3 regions of the Streptomyces sp. NPDC008317 genome follow, and region 2 is predicted to be linked to each of the others. Evidence: riboswitches for the same ligand, from Rfam matches in the RefSeq annotation. Region 2 holds a riboswitch; each other region holds the start of a gene.
The links. Region 2 has a riboswitch for thiamine pyrophosphate ahead of thiO (glycine oxidase ThiO). Riboswitches for the same ligand answer to the same signal wherever they lie in the genome.
Positions count from the first base shown of each region.

Region 1: linked by a shared signal. The riboswitch ahead of thiC (phosphomethylpyrimidine synthase ThiC) and the one ahead of thiO (glycine oxidase ThiO) in region 2 are both predicted to bind thiamine pyrophosphate.
Region 3: linked by a shared signal. The riboswitch ahead of ACFY9V_RS13795 (thiamine ABC transporter substrate-binding protein) and the one ahead of thiO (glycine oxidase ThiO) in region 2 are both predicted to bind thiamine pyrophosphate.

Region 1 is NZ_JBIBFQ010000001.1:611,575-619,056, reverse strand. It holds gene ACFY9V_RS02560 (helix-turn-helix domain-containing protein) at 1-472, opposite strand, end outside; gene ACFY9V_RS02555 (LuxR C-terminal-related transcriptional regulator) at 814-1,851, opposite strand; gene ACFY9V_RS02550 (hypothetical protein) at 1,960-2,787, opposite strand; partial or broken gene ACFY9V_RS02545 (XRE family transcriptional regulator) at 2,893-2,997, shown strand; gene ACFY9V_RS02540 (NUDIX domain-containing protein) at 3,002-3,472, shown strand; gene thiC (phosphomethylpyrimidine synthase ThiC) at 3,508-5,319, opposite strand; TPP riboswitch at 5,438-5,583, opposite strand; gene ACFY9V_RS02530 (YibE/F family protein) at 5,644-7,041, shown strand; gene ACFY9V_RS02525 (DUF5326 family protein) at 6,998-7,219, opposite strand; gene ACFY9V_RS02520 (cupin domain-containing protein) at 7,341-7,482, opposite strand, start outside.
Region 2 is NZ_JBIBFQ010000002.1:289,968-297,449, forward strand. It holds gene thiE (thiamine phosphate synthase) at 223-888, opposite strand; gene ACFY9V_RS06360 (Rv2175c family DNA-binding protein) at 917-1,291, opposite strand; gene ACFY9V_RS06365 (FAD-dependent oxidoreductase) at 1,357-2,529, opposite strand; TPP riboswitch at 2,639-2,751, shown strand; gene thiO (glycine oxidase ThiO) at 2,747-4,018, shown strand; gene thiS (sulfur carrier protein ThiS) at 4,015-4,221, shown strand; gene ACFY9V_RS06380 (thiazole synthase) at 4,225-5,037, shown strand; gene pknB (Stk1 family PASTA domain-containing Ser/Thr kinase) at 5,266-7,254, shown strand; gene ACFY9V_RS06390 (deoxyribonuclease IV) at 7,295-7,482, shown strand, end outside.
Region 3 is NZ_JBIBFQ010000004.1:88,097-95,578, reverse strand. It holds gene rpsB (30S ribosomal protein S2) at 1-527, shown strand, start outside; gene tsf (translation elongation factor Ts) at 701-1,537, shown strand; gene pyrH (UMP kinase) at 1,704-2,462, shown strand; gene frr (ribosome recycling factor) at 2,608-3,165, shown strand; gene ACFY9V_RS13805 (phosphatidate cytidylyltransferase) at 3,385-4,410, shown strand; gene rlmN (23S rRNA (adenine(2503)-C(2))-methyltransferase RlmN) at 4,498-5,604, shown strand; TPP riboswitch at 5,696-5,807, shown strand; gene ACFY9V_RS13795 (thiamine ABC transporter substrate-binding protein) at 5,801-6,898, shown strand; gene ACFY9V_RS13790 (iron ABC transporter permease) at 7,057-7,482, shown strand, end outside.

The DNA of each region.
Region 1 (7,482 bases), on a different contig from region 2:
AGCGCAGCAGATTCGCGGGCGGCGGCTGGCCCGCGGGCTCGAAGAGCTGGCGCCACGCCTGGTTGGTCTCCAGAATCCGCCAGGCGCCGTCCACGGTGAGGGCGGGGACCTGGAGCGCGTGGAGGTACGACGTCCAGCCGGTGACGGCCTCGGGGTCGGGTTCCGCCGGGCCGCGCGGCGGGTAGCCGCCGGTGACGATGAACCACAGCTCGTCGCGCTTGCGCGAGTCCAGCCGCAGCGCGTTGGCGAGGCTGTCGAGGCGGTGGGCGGGGATGGGGCGTCCGCAGCCCTCCCAGTCCTGGTAGAGGCGCGGTGATATGCCCAGGCGCTGGGCCACCGCGTGCTGGCTCAGGCCCGGCGGGCGGTAACCGTTGTGGCCCGTGATGGGCTCGGGTTCGCCCACGAAATTTCTGCGGGCCTCGCGCAGGAACTCCTGGATCAGCGGTGGGTCCTCGTCGGAACGACGGTCCATGGCTTGTCCCCCGGATCTTCTCGGCTGCCGCGTCCTTGGGGGTGAGGGGTCACCCGGCGTCCGCGGCCTGCGATTTCGCGCCCCCGCTCATGCTAAGCGGGGATGCTCGCGAGCCGCCGGAATCGCCTTGTCCACATCGGGCACTGTCCCAAGTGCGACACACTTCGGTGGTGGGGTGGTGGGGTGGTGTGCTGGTTCACCAGTCCGGTGGGGTGGTCGCGCGGATGCGGTGGTCACGCGGGTGCGGTGGGTGTCCCGGGTGCGGTGGGCGTCCCGGATGCGGTGGATGGACGGCGGCGCACGGCCGTACGGTGCGGCCCGCGGGGTACGGTGCGGCCGGGTCAGAGGTCGTCCGGGTCGAGCAGCCGGGCCAGCTTCAGGCCGACCTCGAAGCGGCTGGAGACCTGGAGCCGTTCCATCAGCTTGGTCATCACGCGCTGCACGGTGCGCCGGGCGACGCCCAGCGTCCTGGCGATGCGGTCGTCACTGTAGCCGTTGGCCATCAGCCGGATGATGGTCCGCTCCTGGTCGGTGAAGTCCGTGGCGGCGCCGGGGTCGTCGTCGCTGTCGGGGGCGGGGGTGGCTTGACCGCCGCGCGCCATGTGCGGCATCGGCTTCGCCCGCAGCCAGTAGTCCTCGTAGACCGAGACGTACGAGCGGGCCAGCACCGCGCCGCGCACCAGCGTCATCGACGACCGTACGTGCGGGACGCCCGGCAGGACGACGGTGTGCCGGTCCACCACCAGCAGGTCGTGCGGGCCGTGGTCGATCAGCCGGACGCCGACGCCCACGTCGGTCAGGTCGTTCAGATACTTGCTGTACTTCGGGATCTGGAGCAGCGAGCGCGGGTACAGGGCGCGGACCCGCACCCCGCGCCGTACCATCGCCGCGTCCCCGGCCAGGGAGTGCTCCAGCACCGCCATGTCCTGCGGCATCGGGCCCGGGTGCAGCGAGTCCACGGACTCCCGCGCGGTGGCGTCGATGTCGGCCAGCGCGCTCAGCCGGGTCTCCAGGTCCTCGAAGTTCTGGACGACCACCTGCTCCTGGAGCCGCGCCGCCGCCGGCCGGAACACCGTCAGCAGCGCCTGCGTCGTCTCGCTGAGCTCCGCCGCGTTCCGCAACTGCGCCGCGGCCGTGCCCAGATACGTGTCCATCGCCACCGCCAGCGCGGCGTCCGGGTCGACGGTCTCGACCCGCCCCTCCACCAGCCGGACCAGCCCCATGCCCTTCAAGGTCCGCAGCCCCGACTCCAGCCGCCCCTCGTCCAGCCCCACCAGCCCCGCCAGCCCCGCGTACGGAGCCCCACCGCCGTTCGCCACCGCCGTATAGATCACGACGGCGGACTCGATATCCCGCCCCTCACCCCTCGCCTGCCCCATCCCCTGCCCTCTTCCCCACCCACCACCCGACCCGCCCGATTCTCCCCCACCCCCCTTTTCCCCCAACAGCCCGTCCACCAGGTCTTCACCGGCCGCAGGTGCCGGCGATCAGCGAGCACCGCGTTCTTGGCGCTGCTGAGTGCGCAATCCGAGCAGCCTGCGATGGTCGTCGTCCTCGCTCAAGCCCTCGCCGATGGCCAAGAGGGACAGAAGTTGCAGAGGCCGCCCGGTCGATGCCGCGGCCTCCATTTTGTGGTGGCCGTCGAGCAGGAAATGCGTAAGCCCCCAGTGCTCGTAGTAGTCGGTCGCCCCGGTGTTCATCGCGGGCATGCAGCGGTCCAGAGTCGACACCGCCACCGCCGTCGGTACCGCTCCGCCTCCCAACCGCTCGGCGTAGTCCGCCACCCGCTCCCGTTCGTTCCAGGACGGCGGCACCATCGGCACGACGAACTCGTAGAAATGCGCCTCGTTGTCGACCGGTGTCTCGAACGTACGGAAATACGGCGTGCACGGGTGGTCCGGGAGGCCCCAGAACCCGTCGATGCCCCATGTGGCGACCTTCTCGCCGCTGAAGTAGTCACCTTCCTTGCCGGGAAAGACCAGGCTCGGCTCGATGCGAAGCAGCAAGGGGCGGTAGTCGCCTTCCGGCAGCAAGGAGCCGAACGCCTGGAGGACGCCGTCGTCCACATCCGTGAGGTGGCCGGCGAGACGGTCCCGTACGCCCTCCGGCGACAGCGTCCCCTGGGCACCCTCAAGCCGCCGGAAGAGCAGCCCGCACGTCCCGCACCAGAAGCTGCGCTCGAACGCCGGCTCACCGTCGAGCGCCAGAAGTCTGAGACCGGCCCCCGCCCCCGCCCGCCTGGGACCCTCTTCGAACCTGAGCCGCGCCTCGGACGAGGGAACTCCGAGTCTGCGCGGTTCGCCTGCGATCAGCATCACGCGCACAACCGTACGAGACCCCCTCCGCTGTCCCGCCCCCTCCCGGCCAGGTGTCCCGCCTCGGGACGGTCCCGCACCAGCCGAACCGTGGCACGCAGGGCCGTCTGGCACCTGCGGCAGCACGGCGACGGCAGCCTGTTCGACACCTACGCCGACAGCTTCGACGCCGTATGGGCCACGGCGCAGCCCGCGCCTCGGGAACACTGACGCCATGGCACGCACCGAGTTCTACGACGATCCGGACGCTCCCGCACCGAACAGTCTCGTCGTCGCCGCGTCTGCCGTCGTCACCGACGAGCAGGGTCGCATCCTGCTCCAGCGGCGCCGCGACAACGGCTTGTGGGCGCTGCCCGGGGGCGGCATGGAGATGACCGATTCCCTGCCCGGCACGGCGGTGCGCGAGGTCAAGGAGGAGACCGGCCTGGACGTGGAGATCACCGGGCTCGTCGGCACGTACACCGATCCGCGCCACGTGATCGCGTACACGGACGGGGAGGTACGCCGACAGTTCAACGTCTGCTTCACCGCCCGGGTCACCGGCGGGGAGCTGGCCGTCTCGGACGAGTCCACGGAAGTGCGCTTCGTCGCGGCCGGGGAGGTGGACGAGCTGCCGATGCATCACACGCAGCGGCTCAGGGTCGGTCACTTTCTGGAGGGACGGGAGCGGCCGTATCTGGGGTGAGGGCCCCGGCACCGGGGTGCCGGGGCCCTCGGGTGTCAGTCCGCCAGCGGCAGGTACACGCGGTTGCCGGCGGCGGCGAACTCGCGGGACTTCTGGGCCATGCCCAGCTCGGCCTCGGAGGCGGAGGCGGAGGCGGGGGCTACTGGGCCGCCGTGGTCGCGGCGGATGTCGTGGGAGATCTTCATCGAGCAGAATTTCGGGCCGCACATGGAGCAGAAGTGGGCGGTCTTGGCGGGCTCGGCGGGGAGCGTCTCGTCGTGGAAGGCGCGGGCGGTGGCGGGGTCGAGGGCGAGGTTGAACTGGTCTTCCCAGCGGAATTCGAAGCGCGCGTCGGAGAGGGCGTCGTCCCACGCCTGGGCGCCCTCGTGCCCCTTGGCGAGGTCGGCGGCGTGGGCGGCGATCTTGTAGGTGATCACACCGGTCTTGACGTCGTCGCGGTCGGGCAGCCCGAGGTGTTCCTTGGGGGTGACGTAGCAGAGCATCGCGGTGCCCCACCAGGCGATCATCGCGGCGCCGATGCCGGAGGTGATGTGGTCGTAGGCGGGGGCGATGTCGGTGGTGAGCGGGCCGAGCGTGTAGAACGGGGCCTCTTCGCAGATCTCCTGCTGGAGGTCGATGTTCTCCTTGATCTTGTGCATGGGCACGTGCCCGGGGCCCTCGATCATCGTCTGCACCTGGTGCCGCTTGGCGACGGTGTTCAGCTCGCCGAGAGTGCGCAGTTCGGCGAACTGCGCCTCGTCGTTGGCGTCCGCGATGGAGCCGGGGCGCAGGCCGTCGCCGAGCGAGTACGTGACGTCGTACGCGGCCAGGATCTCGCACAGCTCCTCGAAGTGCGTGTAGAGGAAGCTCTCCTGGTGGTGCGCCAGGCACCACGCGGCCATGATCGAGCCGCCGCGCGAGACGATGCCGGTCTTGCGGCGGGCGGTCAGCGGGACGTAGCGGAGCAGCACGCCCGCGTGCACCGTCATGTAGTCGACGCCCTGCTCGGCCTGTTCGATGACGGTGTCGCGGTAGACGTCCCAACTCAGCTCTTCCGCGCGGCCGTCGACCTTCTCCAGCGCCTGGTAGAGCGGGACGGTGCCGATGGGGACGGGGGAGTTGCGCAGCACCCACTCGCGGGTGGTGTGGATGTTGCGGCCGGTGGACAGGTCCATGACCGTGTCGGCGCCCCAGCGGGTGGCCCAGGTCATCTTGTCGACCTCCTCCTCGATGGAGGAAGTGACCGCCGAATTGCCGATGTTGGCGTTGACCTTCACCAGGAACCGCTTGCCGATGATCATCGGCTCGATCTCCGGGTGGTTGATGTTGGCGGGCAGTACGGCCCTCCCCGCGGCGATCTCGTCCCGGACGATCTCGGACGGGACGTTCTCGCGCAGCGCGACGTACTCCATCTCCGGCGTGATCTCGCCCCGCCTGGCGTAGGCGAGTTGGGTGACCGGCGTCCCGGTACGGCCCCGGCGGGGGAGCCGGGGGCGGCCGGGGAAGACCGCGTCGAGATTGCGGAGCCCGCCGCGCGGCGAGGTGTGCTTGAGGCCGTCGTCCTCGGGGCGGACCGGCCGTCCCGGGTACTCCTCGGTGTCGCCGCGCGCGATGATCCAGTGCTCCCGGAGCGGGGCGAGCCCGCGCCGGACGTCCGTCTCCACGGACGGATCGGTGTACGGGCCCGACGTGTCGTACAGCGTCACGTCGTTCCCATTGGTGAGGTGCACCTGCCGGACCGGCACCCGCAGGTCCGGCCGCGATCCGACGACGTACGACTTGTGCCAGCCGATGTCCCGTACGGGACCGTCCACTTCGGTACGGTTCGAGCCGTCCGCTTCCGTACCGTTCGAGGCGGCCGACTCCATACGATTCGAGGCGGCCGACTCCGTACGGATCGAGCCCTCCGCTTCCGTACGATTCGAGCCGACCGACTCCGTACGGGCGGATTCGTCCCCGTCGGATCCAGGCGTGTGCGCGTCCTGCATGGTCATGAGACCCACTCCCTACGCCGGCATTACCCGGTAACAGGTTCAGCGGTCGGCGCAGCGTTCGTCCCGGCGGTCATGCCGTGCCGGCAACAGGTTCAGCGCCCTCTCAGCCCGGTGCTCCGAGCTCCCGCGTTTGCAAAGGTGCCCCCACGGTAGCGGTTCGGCGAGGACAGGCACCAGGGATCTTGCGATGATCAGCCCGTGGAAGAGCCCCCGCAGAGCCCAAGTCCCGGCCCCGGACCCGGCCACGGCCCTGGCCCCGGCCCCGGCCCCGGCCCCGGCGCGAGCCACGGGCACAGTCACGGACACAGCCACAGTCATGGCCACGGTCACGGCCCCGTGCCGCCGGTCTCCCAGCACCTGCGCAAGGTCATCGCCGCGATCCTGGTCCCCTTCGCCGCCGCCGTCGTCGTCGGCCTGATCGTGCTGTGGCCGGGCGGCGCGCCCCAACACGCCCGCAGCGGCGTCGGCTTCGACCAGCAGACCCGGCAGGGCAAGGTGGTGCGACTGGTCGACGTGTCCTGCAAGGCGGAGAACCCGGGCCAGTCGTCGTCGGCCGCGAGCGACACGTGCCAGAAGGCCACCATCGAGGTCGAGTCGGGGCCCGACAAGGGGACGACCTTCACCGAGATCGTGCACCCCGACCAGTCCCGCCGCTACACCAAGGGCGAGGGCGTGGTCCTCGCGTACGCGCCCAACGCCCCCGCCGGGCTGCGCTATTCGGTCACCGACGTGGACCGCGGCTTCCCGCTCGCGCTGCTCGCCGGGATCTTCGCGGTCGCGGTGATCGTCGTCGGACGGCTGCGCGGTCTGATGGCCCTGATCGCACTGATCGTCTCGTTCGGGATCTTGACCCTCTTCATCCTTCCGGCCATCCTCCGCGGCGACAATCCACTGCTGGTGGCGGTGGTCGGCGGCAGCGCCATCATGCTCATCGCGCTGTACATGTGCCACGGCGTCAACGCCCGCACCTCGGTGGCCGTCCTCGGCACGCTCTGCTCACTGCTGCTGATCGGCGTCCTGGGCTCGGTCTTCATCGACTGGGCGCGGCTGACCGGCAACACCTCGGACGAGACGGGCGTGATCCACAGCCTCTATCCCGGCATCGAGATCAAGGGCGTCCTGCTCGCGGGCGTCATCATCGGCTCGCTCGGCGTGCTCGACGACGTCACCGTCACCCAGACCTCGGCGGTGTGGGAGCTGAAGGACGCCGATCCCGGCGCGAATTGGCGCAAACTCTACGGCGCCGGAATGCGGATCGGCCGCGACCACATCGCCTCGGTGGTCAACACCTTGGTGATGGCGTACGCGGGCGCCGCGCTGCCGCTGCTGCTGCTCTTCTCGATCGCGCGCAGCGGCGTCCTGCGGGTGGCCAGCAGCGAACTGGTGGCGGAGGAGATCGTCCGCACCCTGGTGGGCAGCATCGGCCTGGTCGCCTCGGTGCCGCTGACCACGGCCCTGGCGGCGCTGGTGGTCAGCGCCGACCGGCACGAGAGGAGCGGCGGCAAGAACGGTGACGACAACGGCGGCAAGGGCGCGACCGGCCCCGCCGGACCTACCAGTCCCGCCCCGACCCGGAGGAGCCACCGCCGCCGGTGACCCGCTTGACGACCAGCACCAGCGCCCCGACCAGGACCACGAACACGATCACCTTGAAGAGCAGTCCGAAGACGATGCTCACCAGGCTGGCGATCAGCGAGCCGAAGACGATCAGCGCGATGACCGGGATGGCCACCCACTTCACCCACCACGGCAGGCCCTTCAGCAGCTTCTCCATGATGTCCTCGGTCTCCTTCTCCTTCTCGGGTCCTGGCGGTGTTCCGCCGATACTTCGACTGTAGGGCCACCGATGCCTGCGGCGGAGGGCCAGGAGGCCGGATACGACCCTGAACGCACCCTTAGGGCTCCGGGGGTGAGAAGACCACCATGACCCTGAGGTCCTCGGTGATGTGGTGGAAGCGGTGCGGGGTCCCGGCCGGTACGTAGACGACGCTGCCGCGACCCACGGTGGTCGTCTCCTCCCCCACGGTGATCGCCGCC
Region 2 (7,482 bases):
GGCGCGCCTTTGAGAACCGGCCCCAGCGGGGCAGATGCTGTTGTTTCCGGGCTGACAGCCCGGTAGGGGGCTGGTCGCGCAGTTCCCCGCGCCCCTGAAAAGACCGGCCAGCCGCCCTGGCAGAAAGACCGCCTCGGGGCCGCGCCCCGAAAAGACCGGCTTGCCGCCTGCGGGAGAGGACCGTCCAGGGGCCGGGCCCCGGGAATGCTCACCGCCTAGGTGTCAGGCGAGGGCGGCGCGGAGGGCGGAGGCCGCACCGGCGGGATCGGCGGCCTCGGTGAGGGCGCGGACGACGACGACGCGGCGCGCACCGGCGGCGCGGACCTGGGCGATGTTGTCGAGGGAGATGCCGCCGATGGCGAACCAGGGCCGGTCGGTCGTGAGCCCGGCGGCGTGCCGGACGAGGTCGAGCCCCGGGGCGGGACGCCCCGGCTTGGTGGGCGTGGGCCAGACGGGCCCGGTGCAGAAGTAGTCGGCGCCGGGCTCCACGGCGGCGGCGTCCACCTCGGAAGCGGCATGGCAGGAGCGCCCGATCAGCACCTCGTCGCCGAGGATGGCGCGCGCGGCCGGGACCGGCAGGTCCCCCTGGCCGAGGTGCAGGACGTCGGCCCGGGCCGCGTGCGCCACGTCGGCGCGGTCGTTGACCGCGAGGAGCTTGCCGTGCCTGCGGCAGACCTCGGCGAGGACGGCGAGGGCCGCCAGTTCGGCCCCCGCCTCGATGCCCTTGTGCCGGAGCTGGATGACGTCCACCCCGCCGCTCAGTACCGCGTCCGCGAACTCGGCGAGGTCGCCGCGCTCGGTCCTGGCGTCGGTGCACAGATAGAGCCGGGCGGCGGCGAGCCGGTCACGGGCGGTGCCCACGGCGGTGGCGGCGGCGGTGGTCGTCATGCGGGCGGTTCCCCCTGAGGCGTACGGGTTACACGGCGAGCGCCTGCGCTCGGCGCTTCACCTCGGTCCCGCGATTCTCGCGCAGTGCCTGGGCGGGGGTGCCGGGGAGGCTCGGGTCGGGCGTGAAGAGCCATTCCAGCGCCTCATCGTCCGAGAACCCGTCGTCCTTGAGCACGGTGAGCGTGCCGGACAGGCCCTTGGTGATGGCGCCTTCGCCGACGAAGTCCGCGGGCACCATGAGCACCTTGTTCTCACCGCGGCGGACCGCGATGAGCTGGCCCTCCTTGATGAGGGGGCGAATCCGGGTGATGTCGAGTCCGAGCCGCTCCGCGACCTCGGGCAGCGTGAGCCACGAGGGGACGAGAGCGTCAATGTGTGCGTCAACCGACGAGAAAACAGTCACAGGACAAGGGTGCCACCCGCCGCCGACAACCGCTGCGGCACTGCGCCGTTAGCGGGACGCCCCGCTCAGCGCAGGACCGCCGACTTGAGCTGCACCGCCGGGTCGGCGGCGAGCGCCGGGTCCAGCACCGCCGCGCGGGCGACCAGCTTGCGGGCCTGCGCCAGGTCCCGCGGCCGGTCCACGGCCAGCAGCGCGGCCAGGGCGCCGCCGCGCAGCCAGCACACCGACCAGGACGGGCTCGCCGGGTCGCCGCGCAGCAGCATCGTGTCGGCGCCCGTGTGGTGCCCTGCGTACTGCACGAAGCGGCCGAACTGCTCGGACCAGAAGTACGGCACCGGGTCGTACGCCTCGTCGCCGCCGAGGACGTTGGCGGCGGCGGTCCGCGGGCCCTGCACGGCGTTGTCCCAGTGGTGGATGAGCAGCCGCTCGCCGTAGCGCGCGGACGGGAACGACGCGCAGTCGCCGACGGCGTACACGTCGGACGCGGTGGTGCGCAGCCGGTCGTCGGCGAGTACGGCGCCGTCCGGGCCGAGGCCGACGCCGGAACCGGCCAGCCAGCCGGTGGCGGGCCTGGCGCCGATGCCGACCACGACGGCCGCGGCGGGCAGCCGGGTGCCGTCGGCGAGCACCACGGCGCCGGGTTCGACCTCGGCGACGGGCGTGCCGGTGAGCAGCCGTACCCCGGCGTCGGCGTACCAGGCCCGCATGTGGCCGGTGATGGTGGCGGGCAGCGCGCCGGACAGCGGCCGGTCCGCGGCCTCCACGACGGTCACCTCGCAGCCCGCCTGCCGCGCCGCGGTGGCGAATTCGGCGCCGATCCAGCCCGCGCCGACCACCACGACGTCCTTGTGGGCGTCCAGCACCGGGCGCAGCGCCGCCGCGTCGTCCAGGGTGCGCAGCAGGTGGACGCCGGGCAGGCCCGCCGTGCCGGGCAGGGCCACGGGGTAGGCGCCGGTCGCGACGACGAGACGGCCGTAGCGCAGGCCGCCCTTGTCGGTGACGACCTCGTGGTCGCCTGGCCGCAGCCCCTGCGCCCGTACGCCCAGGCGCAGATCCACGTCCAGGGCGTCGAAGTCGACGTCGAAGCGGACGTCGGTGTCCTCGCCCGCCGTGCCGAGCAGGACCGCCTTCGACAGCGGCGGGCGGTCGTACGGAGGGTGCGGCTCGTCGCCGACCAGCACGATGCCGTCCCGCCAGCCCTGCTCGCGCAGGCAGACCGCCGTCTGCACCCCGGCCATCCCGGCCCCGACAATCACGACGTCGTTCACATGATTCACGGTAGTCGGTACGGGCCGCCGACGACGCCGGGCCACCCCCGGGCGGCGGGCGGGGATATGGTGTCGGGGCCAGAGAACACGCGGGAGCCCGGACGCACCGGGCTGAGAGGGCGGCTGGACGGCCGCCGACCGTACGAACCTGATCCGGGTCATTCCGGCGAAGGGAGGGCGGTATTCGATGGGTACACCTGAACCGGCGGCGCCGAGCGGACCGGCGGCTCCGACGGCCGCGCCGCGGAGTTCCCGCGCGGCGGCGTCGTACGACGTCCTGGTGGTGGGCGGCGGCATCATCGGCCTGGTCACCGCCTGGCGGGCGGCGCAGCGCGGCCTGCGGACCGCCGTGGCCGACCCGGACCCCGGCGGCGGCGCGGCGCGGGTGGCGGCGGGCATGCTGGCCGCGGTCACCGAATCGCAGTACGGCGAGCAGACGCTGCTGGACCTCAATCTGGCGTCGGCGCGCCGATACCCGGATTTCGTGGCCGAGTTGACCGAGGCGACCGGCCTCGACGTCGGCTTCCGCGCCTGCGGCACCCTGACCGTCGCGCTGGACGCCGACGACCGCGCGCACCTGCGCGATCTGCACGCCTTCCAGACCTCGCTGGGCCTGCCCTCGGAGTGGCTGAGCGGCCGGGACTGCCGCCGCCTCGAACCGCTGCTCGCCCCCGGTGTCCGCGGCGGACTGCGGGTGGACGGCGACCACCAGGTCGACCCGCGCCGTCTCGCCACGGCGCTGCTGCGGGCCGCGGAGCTGGCCGGTGTGGTCCTGCACCGCTCGGCGGTGGCCCGCGTCGAGATCTCGGGCGGCCGGGCCGTCGGCGCGCTGCTCGACGACGGTACGGCGGTCACGGCCGGTCGTACGGTGCTGGCCGCGGGCAGCGACAGCGGCCGGATCGCGGGCGTGCCCGAGGCCGCGCTGCCGCCGGTACGGCCGGTGAAGGGGCAGATCCTGCGGCTGCGCATCCCGCCGGGCCACGCGCCGTTCCTGTCCCGTACGGTCCGGGCGGTGGTACGCGGCAGCCATGTGTACCTGGTGCCGCGCGAGAACGGGGAGCTGGTACTCGGCGCGACCAGCGAGGAATTGGGCTGGGACACCACGGTGACCGCGGGCGGGGTCTACGAACTCCTGCGGGACGCGCACGAGTTGGTGCCCGGCATCACCGAACTGCCGCTCACCGAGACCCTGGCGGGCCTGCGGCCGGGGTCCCCGGACAACGCCCCGCTCCTCGGCCGCGGCGCGCTGGACGGCCTGCTGCTGGCCACCGGCCACCACCGCAACGGCGTGCTGCTCACCCCGATCACCGGCGACATCATGGCGGAGGCGCTGGTCACGGACGAACTGCCCGCGTACGCGCGGCCGTTCGCCGCCTCCCGGTTCGCGGCCGTCCCGGTGCCCGTCTTCCCCGTATCCGGTCCCCCGGCCGCCGCCGCGCGTGAGGAGCAGACCGTATGACGATCACGGTCCTGGTGAACGGCGAGCGCCGCTCCCTGCCCGCGCCCCTCGCCCTCGACGCCCTGGTGGCCGACCTCACCCCGGCCGCCTCCGGCGTGGCCGCCGCCCTCAACGAGACGGTCGTCCCGCGCACCCGGTGGGCGGCGACGCCGCTGTCCGACGGTGACCGCGTGGAAATCCTCACCGCCGTGCAGGGGGGCTGAGGGATGACGACTTCCGCTGTCGACGTCAGCGACCCGTTGCGGATCGGGGACGCCGTCTTCTCCTCGCGGCTGATCATGGGGACCGGCGGGGCGCCGAGCCTGGAGGTGCTGGAACAGGCGCTGCTCGCGTCCGGTACGGAGCTGACCACCGTCGCCATGCGGCGGCTCGACCCCACGACGAAGGGGCCGGTGCTGTCGGTGCTGCGGCGGCACGGCATCCGTGTGCTGCCCAACACCGCCGGGTGCTTCACGGCCGGTGAGGCCGTGCTGACCGCGCGGCTGGCGCGTGAGGCCCTCGGCACCGACTGGGTGAAGCTGGAAGTCATCGCGGACGAGCGGACGTTGCTGCCCGATCCGGTCGAACTCCTCGACGCCGCCGAGACGTTGGTGGACGACGGCTTCACGGTGCTGCCGTACACCAGCGACGATCCGGTGCTGGCGCGGAAGCTGGAGGATGTGGGGTGCGCGGCGATCATGCCGCTCGGGTCGCCGATCGGGTCGGGGCTCGGAATCCGCAACCCGCACAATTTTCAACTCATCACCGAGCGGGCCGGTGTTCCCGTCGTCCTCGACGCCGGGGCGGGGACGGCGTCCGACGCCGCGCTCGCCATGGAACTCGGGTGCGCCGCCGTCATGCTGGCCTCGGCCGTCACGCGGGCGCGGCAGCCGGTTCTCATGGCCGAGGGCATGCGTCACGCCGTTTCGGCCGGGCGCCTGGCCTTTCGTGCCGGGCGTATCCCCCGCCGCCACTTCGCCCTCCCCTCCTCCCCGCCCGAAGGTCTCCCCTCCCTCGACCCCGAACGCCCCGCCTTCTAGGCCCCGGGGCCCCGCGTCCACCGCGCACAGGACGTGCCCACTGCGACCCTTGAAGGATCGGGCCGCCGCCCTCCGTGAAGGGCCGTACAGGGGCGGAGCCCCGGGGAAGGGCGCCGACCCGGGCAGGGGGACGGGAGGTCACGGAAGCGTTGCGGCACGCAACAGGTGGGGTACAGACCGGGCGCGCAGCGCCGTTCGGGGCATTCCGGCCTCGTAGAATCGGCGATCGTGGACACGACCGTGCAGGACCCGCTCGTCGGGCAGACGCTCGACCGCCGTTACCGGGTCGAGGCGCGCATCGCTGTCGGGGGGATGGCCACGGTGTACAGGGCCGTGGACACCCGCCTCGACCGGGTGCTCGCGCTCAAGGTGATGCACCCGGCCCTGGCGACCGACACCGGCTTCGTCGAGCGCTTCATCCGCGAGGCCAAAGCCGTGGCGAAGCTGGCGCACCCGAATGTCGTCGGGATGTTCGACCAGGGCGCCGACGGCACCTACGTGTATCTGGCCATGGAGTACGTGGCCGGCTGCACGCTGCGCGACGTGGTGCGCGAGCGCGGGGCGCTCCAGCCGCGGGCGGCGCTGGACATCATGGAGCCGGTGCTGGCGGCGCTCGGCGCCGCGCACCGCGCGGGCCTGGTCCACCGCGACATGAAGCCGGAGAATGTGCTGATCGGGGACGACGGCCGCGTGAAGGTCGCCGACTTCGGCCTGGTCAGGGCGGTGGACACTCAGACCAGCGCGTCGACCGGCTCGCTGCTGGGCACCGTCTCGTACCTCGCCCCCGAGCAGATCGGGCACGGCGTGGTCGACCAGCGCACGGATGTGTACGCGTGCGGGGTCGTGCTGTACGAGACGCTGACCGGCCGCAAGCCGTACGACGGGACGACGCCCGCGCAGGTGATGTTCCAGCACCTCAACGAGGACGTGCCCGCCCCGTCCTCGGTCGTCGCCGGTCTGGCACCCGCGCTGGACGCCCTGGTGGCGCGGGCCGCCTGCCGTGACCCGCGGGGCAGGCCCGCGGACGCCGTGGACCTGCTGGCCGAGGTGCGCGACGTGCGGGCGGCGCTGACCCCGGCGCAGCTGGACCGCGAGCCCGCGGACACCATCGGCGAGATGAGCGGCGCCGGGTCCGAGGACCCGACCAGCGTCGTCCACCGCTATCCGTCGGCGGCCTTCGCGTCGGAGCCGATGCCCGCGTCCGCGCCGCCGGTACCGGCGGCGGCCGACAGCGGCGAGCTGAACCGTACGAGCAGGCTGCTGTTGCCGCCCCCGCCGCCCGAGGAGCCGCCCGCGGGTCCTCGGCAGCCGCGGCGGCGGGGCCGCGGGGACGGTGCGCCGCGGCGGCGCGGGCCGCTGGCGGTGGTGCTGGCGCTGCTGGTGCTGCTCGGGGTCGGCGCGGGCGTCTGGTACATCAGCGACGGGCAGTTCACGAAGGTGCCCGCGGTGCTGGCGCTGTCGCAGGCCGACGCGGAGAAGAAGCTGGACGCGGCGGGGCTGCGCGCGAAGGTGACGCGGGACTTCTCGATCACGGTGCCGCGCGGCAAGGTGATCTCGACGGATCCGGGTCCCGGCAAGCGCGTCCGGGACAACGGCACGGTGACGCTGAAGGTCTCCAAGGGCCCGCAGCAGGTCCAGGTGCCCGACGTCCGGGGCAAGCCGCTGGAGACCGCGCGCAAGGAGCTGAAGGACGCGGGTCTGACGCCCGGCACGGTGGCCCGGGAGTTCAGCGAGGACGTGCCCCGCGGTCAGGTCGTCTCCACCGACCCCGCCGGCGGCATCCGCCGGGCGCCCGACACCCCGGTGGCGATCAAGGTGTCGCGCGGGGCTCCGGTCGACGTGCCGGACGTGATCGGCGACTCGGTCACCGACGCGCAGCAGCAGCTCGAGGACGCGGGTCTGAAGGTCGTCCTGGCGCCGGACAAGGTGTTCTCCGACGTCGCGGACAAGGACCAGGTCGCGCTGGCGTCCCCGGAGGTGGGGACGCAGGTCGGCACCGGCGACACGGTGACGATCACCGTGTCCAAGGGCCAGCAGCAGTTCGACGTGCCGGGCGTGACGGGCAAGAAGAAGGACGAGGCCAAGCAGATCCTCCAGGACGCGGGCTTCGACGTCCGGGTGATCACCGTGTTCTTCGGCGACACCGTCTTCAGCCAGTCCCCCGACGGCGGCGGGCAGGCGCCCAAGGGCGCGACGATCACCATCTGGGTGCGCTGATGCGCGTGGTGACGGACGCGCCGACGGGTGCGGCGGGCTGATGCGGTCGCGCAATCCGGTGGGCAGCCATGTGCCGGTGGCCGGCGGGCTGGCCACCGTGGGGCTGGGGTACGCGGAGCGGATCGGCGCGGAGACCGTCCAGGTCTTCGCGGCCAATCCGCGCGGCTGGGCGACTCCGCCCGGCAGCCCTGTCCAGGACGAGGAGTTCCGGACGCGCTGCGCGGAGCT
Region 3 (7,482 bases), on a different contig from region 2:
TCTCCCGCGAGAAGGACAAGCTGGAGAAGACCCTCGGCGGCATCCGCGAGATGCAGAAGGTGCCGAGCGCCGTCTGGATCGTCGACACCAAGAAGGAGCACATCGCCGTCGGTGAGGCGCGCAAGCTCCGCATCCCGGTCGTCGCGATCCTCGACACCAACTGCGACCCCGACGAGGTCGACTACAAGATCCCGGGCAACGACGACGCGATCCGTTCCGTCACGCTGCTCACCCGTGTGATCGCCGACGCCGTCGCCGAGGGCCTCATCGCCCGCTCCGGTGCCGCCACCGGTGACAAGAAGGCCGAAGGCGTCGCCGAGCCGCTCGCCGAGTGGGAGCGTGACCTGCTCGAGGGCGAGAAGAAGGCCGACGAGGCGCCCGCCGCCGACGCGACCGCCGCCGCTGCCGAGGCGCCCGCCGCCGAGGCCGAGGCTCCGGCCGACGCCGCTCCGGCCGCCGCCGAGACCGCCGAGGCTCCGGCCGACGCCGCCCCGGCCGCCACGGAGGGCGAGTCCGAGCAGGCCTGAGCCTGTTCCGACCCGTACCGACGGCACACCGGCACCACCGGTCAACCGCACAGCAGCAGGACGCGTATCGCGTACGACGCGTACGACGTGAACCACGCGTGACGACGGCGGGGGCCCATGCCCCCGCCGTCCACCCGTAGATCCACCGACCATTCGGGAAGAGACTTAAACCCATGGCGAACTTCACCGCCGCTGACGTCAAGAAGCTCCGCGAGCTGACCGCCGCGGGCATGATGGACTGCAAGAACGCCCTTGTGGAGGCCGAAGGCGACCTGGACAAGGCCGTCGAGATCCTTCGGGTCAAGGGCCAGAAGGGCGTCACCAAGCGCGAGGGCCGCTCGGCCTCCAACGGTGCGGTCGTCTCCCTGATCGCCGCCGACAACTCCGAGGGCGTCCTCGTCGAGCTGAAGTGCGAGACGGACTTCGTCGCCAAGGGCGACAAGTTCGTCGCCGTGGCCGACGCCATCGCCGCCCACGTCGCCGCCAGCAAGCCGGCCGACATCACGGCGCTGCTCGGCTCCGAGATCAAGGACGGCCAGACCGTCCAGGCGTACGTGGACGAGGCGAACGCCACCCTCGGCGAGAAGATCGTGCTCGACCGCTTCGCCCAGTTCTCCGGCACCTACGTGACCTCCTACCTGCACCGCACCAGCCCCGACCTGCCCCCGCAGGTCGGCGTCCTGGTCGAGCTGGACAAGGCCGACGCGCAGGTCGCCAAGGACGTCGCCCAGCACATCGCCGCCTTCGCGCCGACCGCCCTGTCCCGCGACGAGATCCCGGCCGAGACGGTCGAGAACGAGCGTCGCGTCGCCGAGGCCACCGCCCGCGAGGAGGGCAAGCCCGAGGCCGCCCTGGCGCGCATCGTCGAGGGCCGGGTGAACGGCTTCTTCAAGGAGAACGTCGTCCTGGAGCAGGCCTTCGCGAAGGACTCCAAGAAGACCGTCCAGAAGGTGCTGGACGAGGCCGGCGTCACGCTGAAGCGTTTCGCGCGTTTCCGCGTCGGCGTCTGATCGCGCTGGACACGAAAGCAGCGAATGACCGACGGCCCGGCTAGGGTCGTACGCGGTCGGCCGCCCGCCGACCGGCCGCAGATGTGACGAGGAGGCCATTGCCGTACAGGGAACCCACGAGGACCCGCGGCAATGGCCTCCTTCGTACGTGCACGAGGAGATCTCCATGGACAAAGGCGCCGATACGGCCCACCACACCACCGCCCACCGCCGCTATCTGCTGAAGCTGTCCGGCGAGGCGTTCGCCGGGGGAGGCGGTCTCGGAGTCGATCCCGACGTCGTGCACGCCATCGCCCGCGAGATCGCCGCGGTCGTCGCGGACGGCTACGAGATCGCCCTCGTCGTCGGCGGCGGCAACTTCTTCCGCGGCGCCGAACTCCAGCAGCGCGGCATGGACCGGGCCCGCTCGGACTACATGGGCATGCTCGGCACGGTCATGAACTGCCTGGCCCTCCAGGACTTCCTGGAGAAGGAGGGCGTCGAGACCCGCGTGCAGACCGCGATCACCATGGGCCAGGTCGCCGAGCCGTACATCCCGCTGCGGGCCGTACGGCACCTGGAGAAGGGCCGCGTCGTCATCTTCGGCGCCGGTATGGGCATGCCGTACTTCTCCACCGACACCACCGCCGCCCAGCGGGCCCTGGAGATCGACGCGGCGGCCATGCTGATGGGCAAGAACGGGGTCGACGGGGTCTACGACTCCGACCCCAAGCTGAACCCGGACGCGGTGAAGTTCGACGCCCTGGAGTACGGCGAGGTCATCACCCGCGACCTGCGGGTCGCCGACCTCACCGCGATCACCCTCTGCCAGGACAACAAGCTGCCGATCCTCGTCTTCGAGCTGCTCGCCGAAGGGAACATCGCGCGGGCCGTGAAGGGTGAGAAGATCGGCACGCTGGTCAACGACCGGGGCTCCAGGGCTTAATGACCGCCCGAGCGCCGGGTGGTGACACGTCCCGGTTCGCCCGGTCCGGGGATGGACAACAGGCTGCCGGTCGGACACCGTGCAGGAAAGACGCGCGCAGGGGCCCGACCGTCAGGCTCCGCCTTCTGAATACCAGGAGCACATGGTGATTGAAGAGACCCTCCTCGAGGCCGAGGAGAAGATGGAGAAGGCCGTCGTCGTCGCCAAGGAGGACTTCGCGGCGATCCGTACCGGCCGGGCGCACCCCGCGATGTTCAACAAGATCGTGGCCGAGTACTACGGCGCGCCCACCCCGATCAACCAGCTCGCCTCGTTCGCGGTGCCCGAGCCGCGGATGGCGGTGATCACCCCCTTCGACAGCAGCAGTCTGCGCAACATCGAGGAGGCGATCCGCAACTCCGACCTCGGCGTCAACCCGAGCAACGACGGCCGGATCATCCGGGTGGCGTTCCCGCAGCTCACCGAGGAGCGGCGCCGGGAGTACATCAAGGTCGCCAAGACCAAGGGCGAGGACGCCAAGATCTCGATCCGCAGCGTCCGCCGCAAGGCCAAGGAGACCCTCGACAAGCTCGTCAAGGACGGCGAGTCGGGCGAGGACGAGGTGCGCCGCGCGGAGAAGGAGCTGGACGACACGACGTCGAAGTACGTCGCCCAGGTCGACGAGCTGCTCAAGCACAAGGAAGCCGAGCTGCTGGAGGTCTGACCGGGCCGGGCCCCCGGGCCCGCCCCGGAAACACCGCCCCGGACATCTCAGTCCGTCCGGACACGCCCGTCCGGACACGCCCGTCCGGACACGCCCGTCCGGACACGCCCGTCCTGGCACCGTTCCTGACGCCCGTCCGGACACCGGCAGTACGACCGTATGCACGATCCCGCCCTCAGCCCTTCCCGGCCGACACACGACGACGCGAGGCGAAGCTCAGTGAACGACTCTTCCTGGGGCGCTTCGCCACGCGCCGGTCACTGGGGAGCGCCCGAGGACACGGTCACCAACGGCGCGGCCGACGGCTCGATTGCGGATGACACGATCATCTATCCGGCGGGTTCCGCACCCGATTCCGGGCGCGGCAGGAAGACTCCTCCTATGCCAACCGCCCCGGAGCCGACACCGCCGCCGCAGCCCCCCGCGAAGAAGTCCGCAGGGCGGAATCTGCGCGCGGCGATAGGGGTCGGCCTCGGCCTCGGCGCGGTCATCGTCGCCTCGCTCTTCATCGTGAAGGCGGTGTTCGTCGGCGTCGTGGTCGTCGCCGCCGCCGTCGGCGTCTGGGAGCTGACCTCGCGGCTGGCGGAGCGCAAGGGCATCCGCGCCCCGCTGATCCCGATCGCGGCCGGCGGTACGGCGATGATCATCGCCGGGTATCTGCGCGGCGCGGACGGCGCCTGGGTGGCGATGGCCCTCACCGCGCTCGCCATCCTCGTGTGGCGCATGACGGAGCCGCCCGAGAACTACCTGCGCGACGTCACCGCCGGCGTCTTCGCCGCCTTCTACGTGCCCTTCCTGGCCACCTTCGTGGTCATGATGCTCGCCGCCGACGACGGCCCGCGCCGCGTCCTGGTCTTCCTGCTGCTCACCGTGATCAGCGACACCGGCGCCTACGCCGTCGGCTGGCGCTTCGGCAAGCACAGGCTCGCGCCCCGCATCAGCCCCGGCAAGACCCGCGAGGGCCTGCTCGGCGCGATCTCCTTCGCCATGGTCGCGGGCGCCCTGCTCATGCAGTACGTCATCGACGACGGCCGCTGGTGGCAGGGCCTCCTCCTCGGCCTCGCCGCCGCCGTCAGCGCCACCCTCGGCGACCTCGGCGAATCCATGATCAAGCGCGACCTCGGCATCAAGGACATGGGCACCCTCCTGCCGGGCCACGGCGGCATCATGGACCGCCTCGACTCCCTGCTCCCCACCGCCCCCGTCGTCTGGCTCCTCCTGGCCGTCTTCGTCGGCACCGGCTGACCCCCCGGACGGCCCGCCGCCCGAGCGACAGCCCCGGACCAGCGGGCGACCGGCCGACCCATTTCGATCTGCGACACTTGTCAGATCATGCCTGTACCCGGAGAACTCACTTTTGCCGCGCCGCGTGGGGCCAAGAAGCCGCCGCGGCACCTTGCCGACCTCACTCCCGTCGAGCGGCGGGAGGCGGTGGCCGCGCTCGGGGAGAAGCCGTTCCGGGCGAAGCAACTGTCGCAGCACTACTTCGCGCGGTACGCCGACGATCCGGCGGCGTGGACGGACATTCCGGCCGCGGCGCGGGGGAAGCTGGCGGAGGACCTGCTGCCGGAGCTGATGACGGTGGTGCGGCACGCGTCGTGCGACGACGGGGACACCCGTAAGACGCTGTGGAAGCTGTTCGACGGGACGCTCGTCGAGTCGGTGCTGATGCGGTACCCGGACCGGGTCACGATGTGCATCTCCTCGCAGGCGGGCTGCGGCATGAACTGCCCGTTCTGCGCGACCGGGCAGGCCGGTCTCGACCGGAATCTGTCCACCGCCGAGATCGTGCACCAGATCGTCGCGGGCATGAAGAGCCTGCGCGACGGCGAGGTGCCCGGGGGGCCCGCGCGGCTGTCGAACATCGTCTTCATGGGGATGGGCGAGCCGCTGGCCAACTACAAGCGCGTGATCGGCGCGATCCGCCGCCTCACCGACCCCGAGCCGGACGGCCTCGGCCTGTCGCAGCGCGGCATCACCGTCTCCACGGTCGGCCTGGTCCCGGCGATCTACCGGTTCGCCGACGAGGGGCTGAAGTGCCGCCTCGCGGTCTCGCTGCACGCGCCCGACGACGAGCTGCGCGACACCCTGGTGCCGGTCAACACCCGCTGGAAGGTCCGCGAGGTGCTGGACGCGGCCTGGCACTACGCCGAGGTCTCCGGCCGCCGGATCTCCATCGAGTACGCGCTGATCCGGGACATCAACGACCAGGCGTGGCGCGCGGACCGGCTCGGCCGGATGCTGAAGAACCACCGGGTGCACGTCAATCTGATCCCGCTCAACCCCACGCCCGGCTCCAAGTGGACGGCCTCCCGGCCGGAGGACGAGCGGGCGTTCGTCGCCGCGCTCGAGTCCCACGGCGTGCCCGTGACCGTGCGGGACACCCGCGGCCAGGAGATCGACGGCGCGTGCGGCCAGCTCGCGGCCTCGGAGCGCTGAGGCGCCGGGCGCGTTAAGGGCCCGGCGCTGACCAGCCCTTTCGCACCTGCTGCTATCGTGCTCGTGCAATCACACAAGTACGTACAAGTGAACATTCCGACAGGGGAGCGCCTGAGACGGCGCTGAGAGTGCGGCCCACGAGACCGCAGACCCTCGGACCTGATCCGGGTCATACCGGCGTAGGGAGTCTGCACAGATGAACACCATCCGTCGGCGTGCCATCGGCGCGCTCGTCCTGGCCACGGTCGGCGCCACCGCGCTCGCCGCGTGCGGCAGCGACTCGGGCGGCACCAAGACCAGCGGCGGCAGCACGTCCAAGACCGTGACGCTGGTCAGCCACGACTCCTTCGCGGCGTCCGACGCCGTGCTCAAGGACTTCACCAAGGAGACCGGCTACACGGTCAAGGTGCTGCGCGGCGGAGACGCGGGCGCGGCCGTCAACCAGGCGATCCTCACCAAGGACCACCCGCAGGGCGACGTCTTCTTCGGCGTCGACAACACGCTGCTGTCCCGCGCGCTCGACAACGGCCTGTTCACCCCGTACGCGGCCAAGGGCCTCGACCAGGTGCCCGCCGACCTCCAACTCGACGCGGCCAAGCACCGGGTGACGCCCATCGACTCCGGTGACGTCTGCGTCAACTACGACCGGGCGTACTTCACCGCGCACAAGCTGGCCCCGCCCGTCACCTTCGCGGACCTGGTCAAGCCGGAGTACAAGAACCTGCTGGTCACCGAGAACGCCGCGACGTCCTCGCCCGGTCTGGCCTTCCTGCTCGGCAGCGCCGCCGCCTACGGGGACTCCGACTGGCAGTCGTACTGGAAGCAGCTCAAGGCCAACGGCGTCGAGGTCGTGGACGGTTGGGAGCAGGCGTACAACGACCGCTTCTCCGGTTCCTCGGCAGGCAAGAAGGCCAAGGGCGACAAGCCGCTGGTCGTGTCGTACGCGTCCAGCCCGCCCGCCGAGGTCGTGGGCGTCACCCCCGCACCTGCCCAGTCCCCGACCGGGGTCTCCACCGGCACCTGCTTCCGGCAGATCGAATTCGCCGGGCTGCTGCACGGCGCGAAGAACACCGCGGGCGGCCAGGCGCTGATCGACTTCCTGCTGAGCAGGACGTTCCAGGAGGACATGCCCCTCCAGATGTACGTCGACCCGGTGCGCAAGGACGCCGCCGAGCCCGAGGTGTTCACCACATACGGCGCGAAGATCACCGACCCGAAGACGCTGGCGCCCGACAAGATCGCCGCCAAGCGCGACGAGTGGGTCAAGGCATGGTCGTCGATCGTCCTCAAGTGACGCCCGGCGCCGAAAAGACGGACGCGGCCGATACGTCGGGCCACGCCGATACGACGGACACGACCGGCACGTCGGACGCGACCGGCACGGCATCGGCGGTACGCGGCAGGGGCCGGTCGCTCGTACCCGGTCGCGGCACCGCGATCCGACTCGCCCTGATGGCCGTGCCCGCCGCCTTCTTCGGGGTGTTCTTCGCCTACCCCGTGATCTCCATCGTCGGCCGCGGCCTGCACCAGGGCGGCCGGTGGCAGCTCGGCCGGATCGGCGACGTCCTCGGCGACGGCTCCATCCGGCACGTGCTGTGGTTCACCTGCTGGCAGGCCGCCGCGTCCACCGCGCTGACCCTGGCCGTCGCCCTGCCCGGCGCGTATGTCTTCGCGCGGCTCGACTTCCCCGGCAAGCGGCTGCTGCGGGCCGTCGTCACCGTGCCCTTCGTGCTGCCGACCGTGGTCGCCGGTTCGGCCTTCCTCGCGCTGCTCGGCCGCGGCGGCTTCACCGACTCGCTGTGGGGCGTCCGCCTGGACACCACCGTGTGGGCGATCCTCATCGCGCACGTCTTCTTCAACTACGCGGTGGTCGTCCGC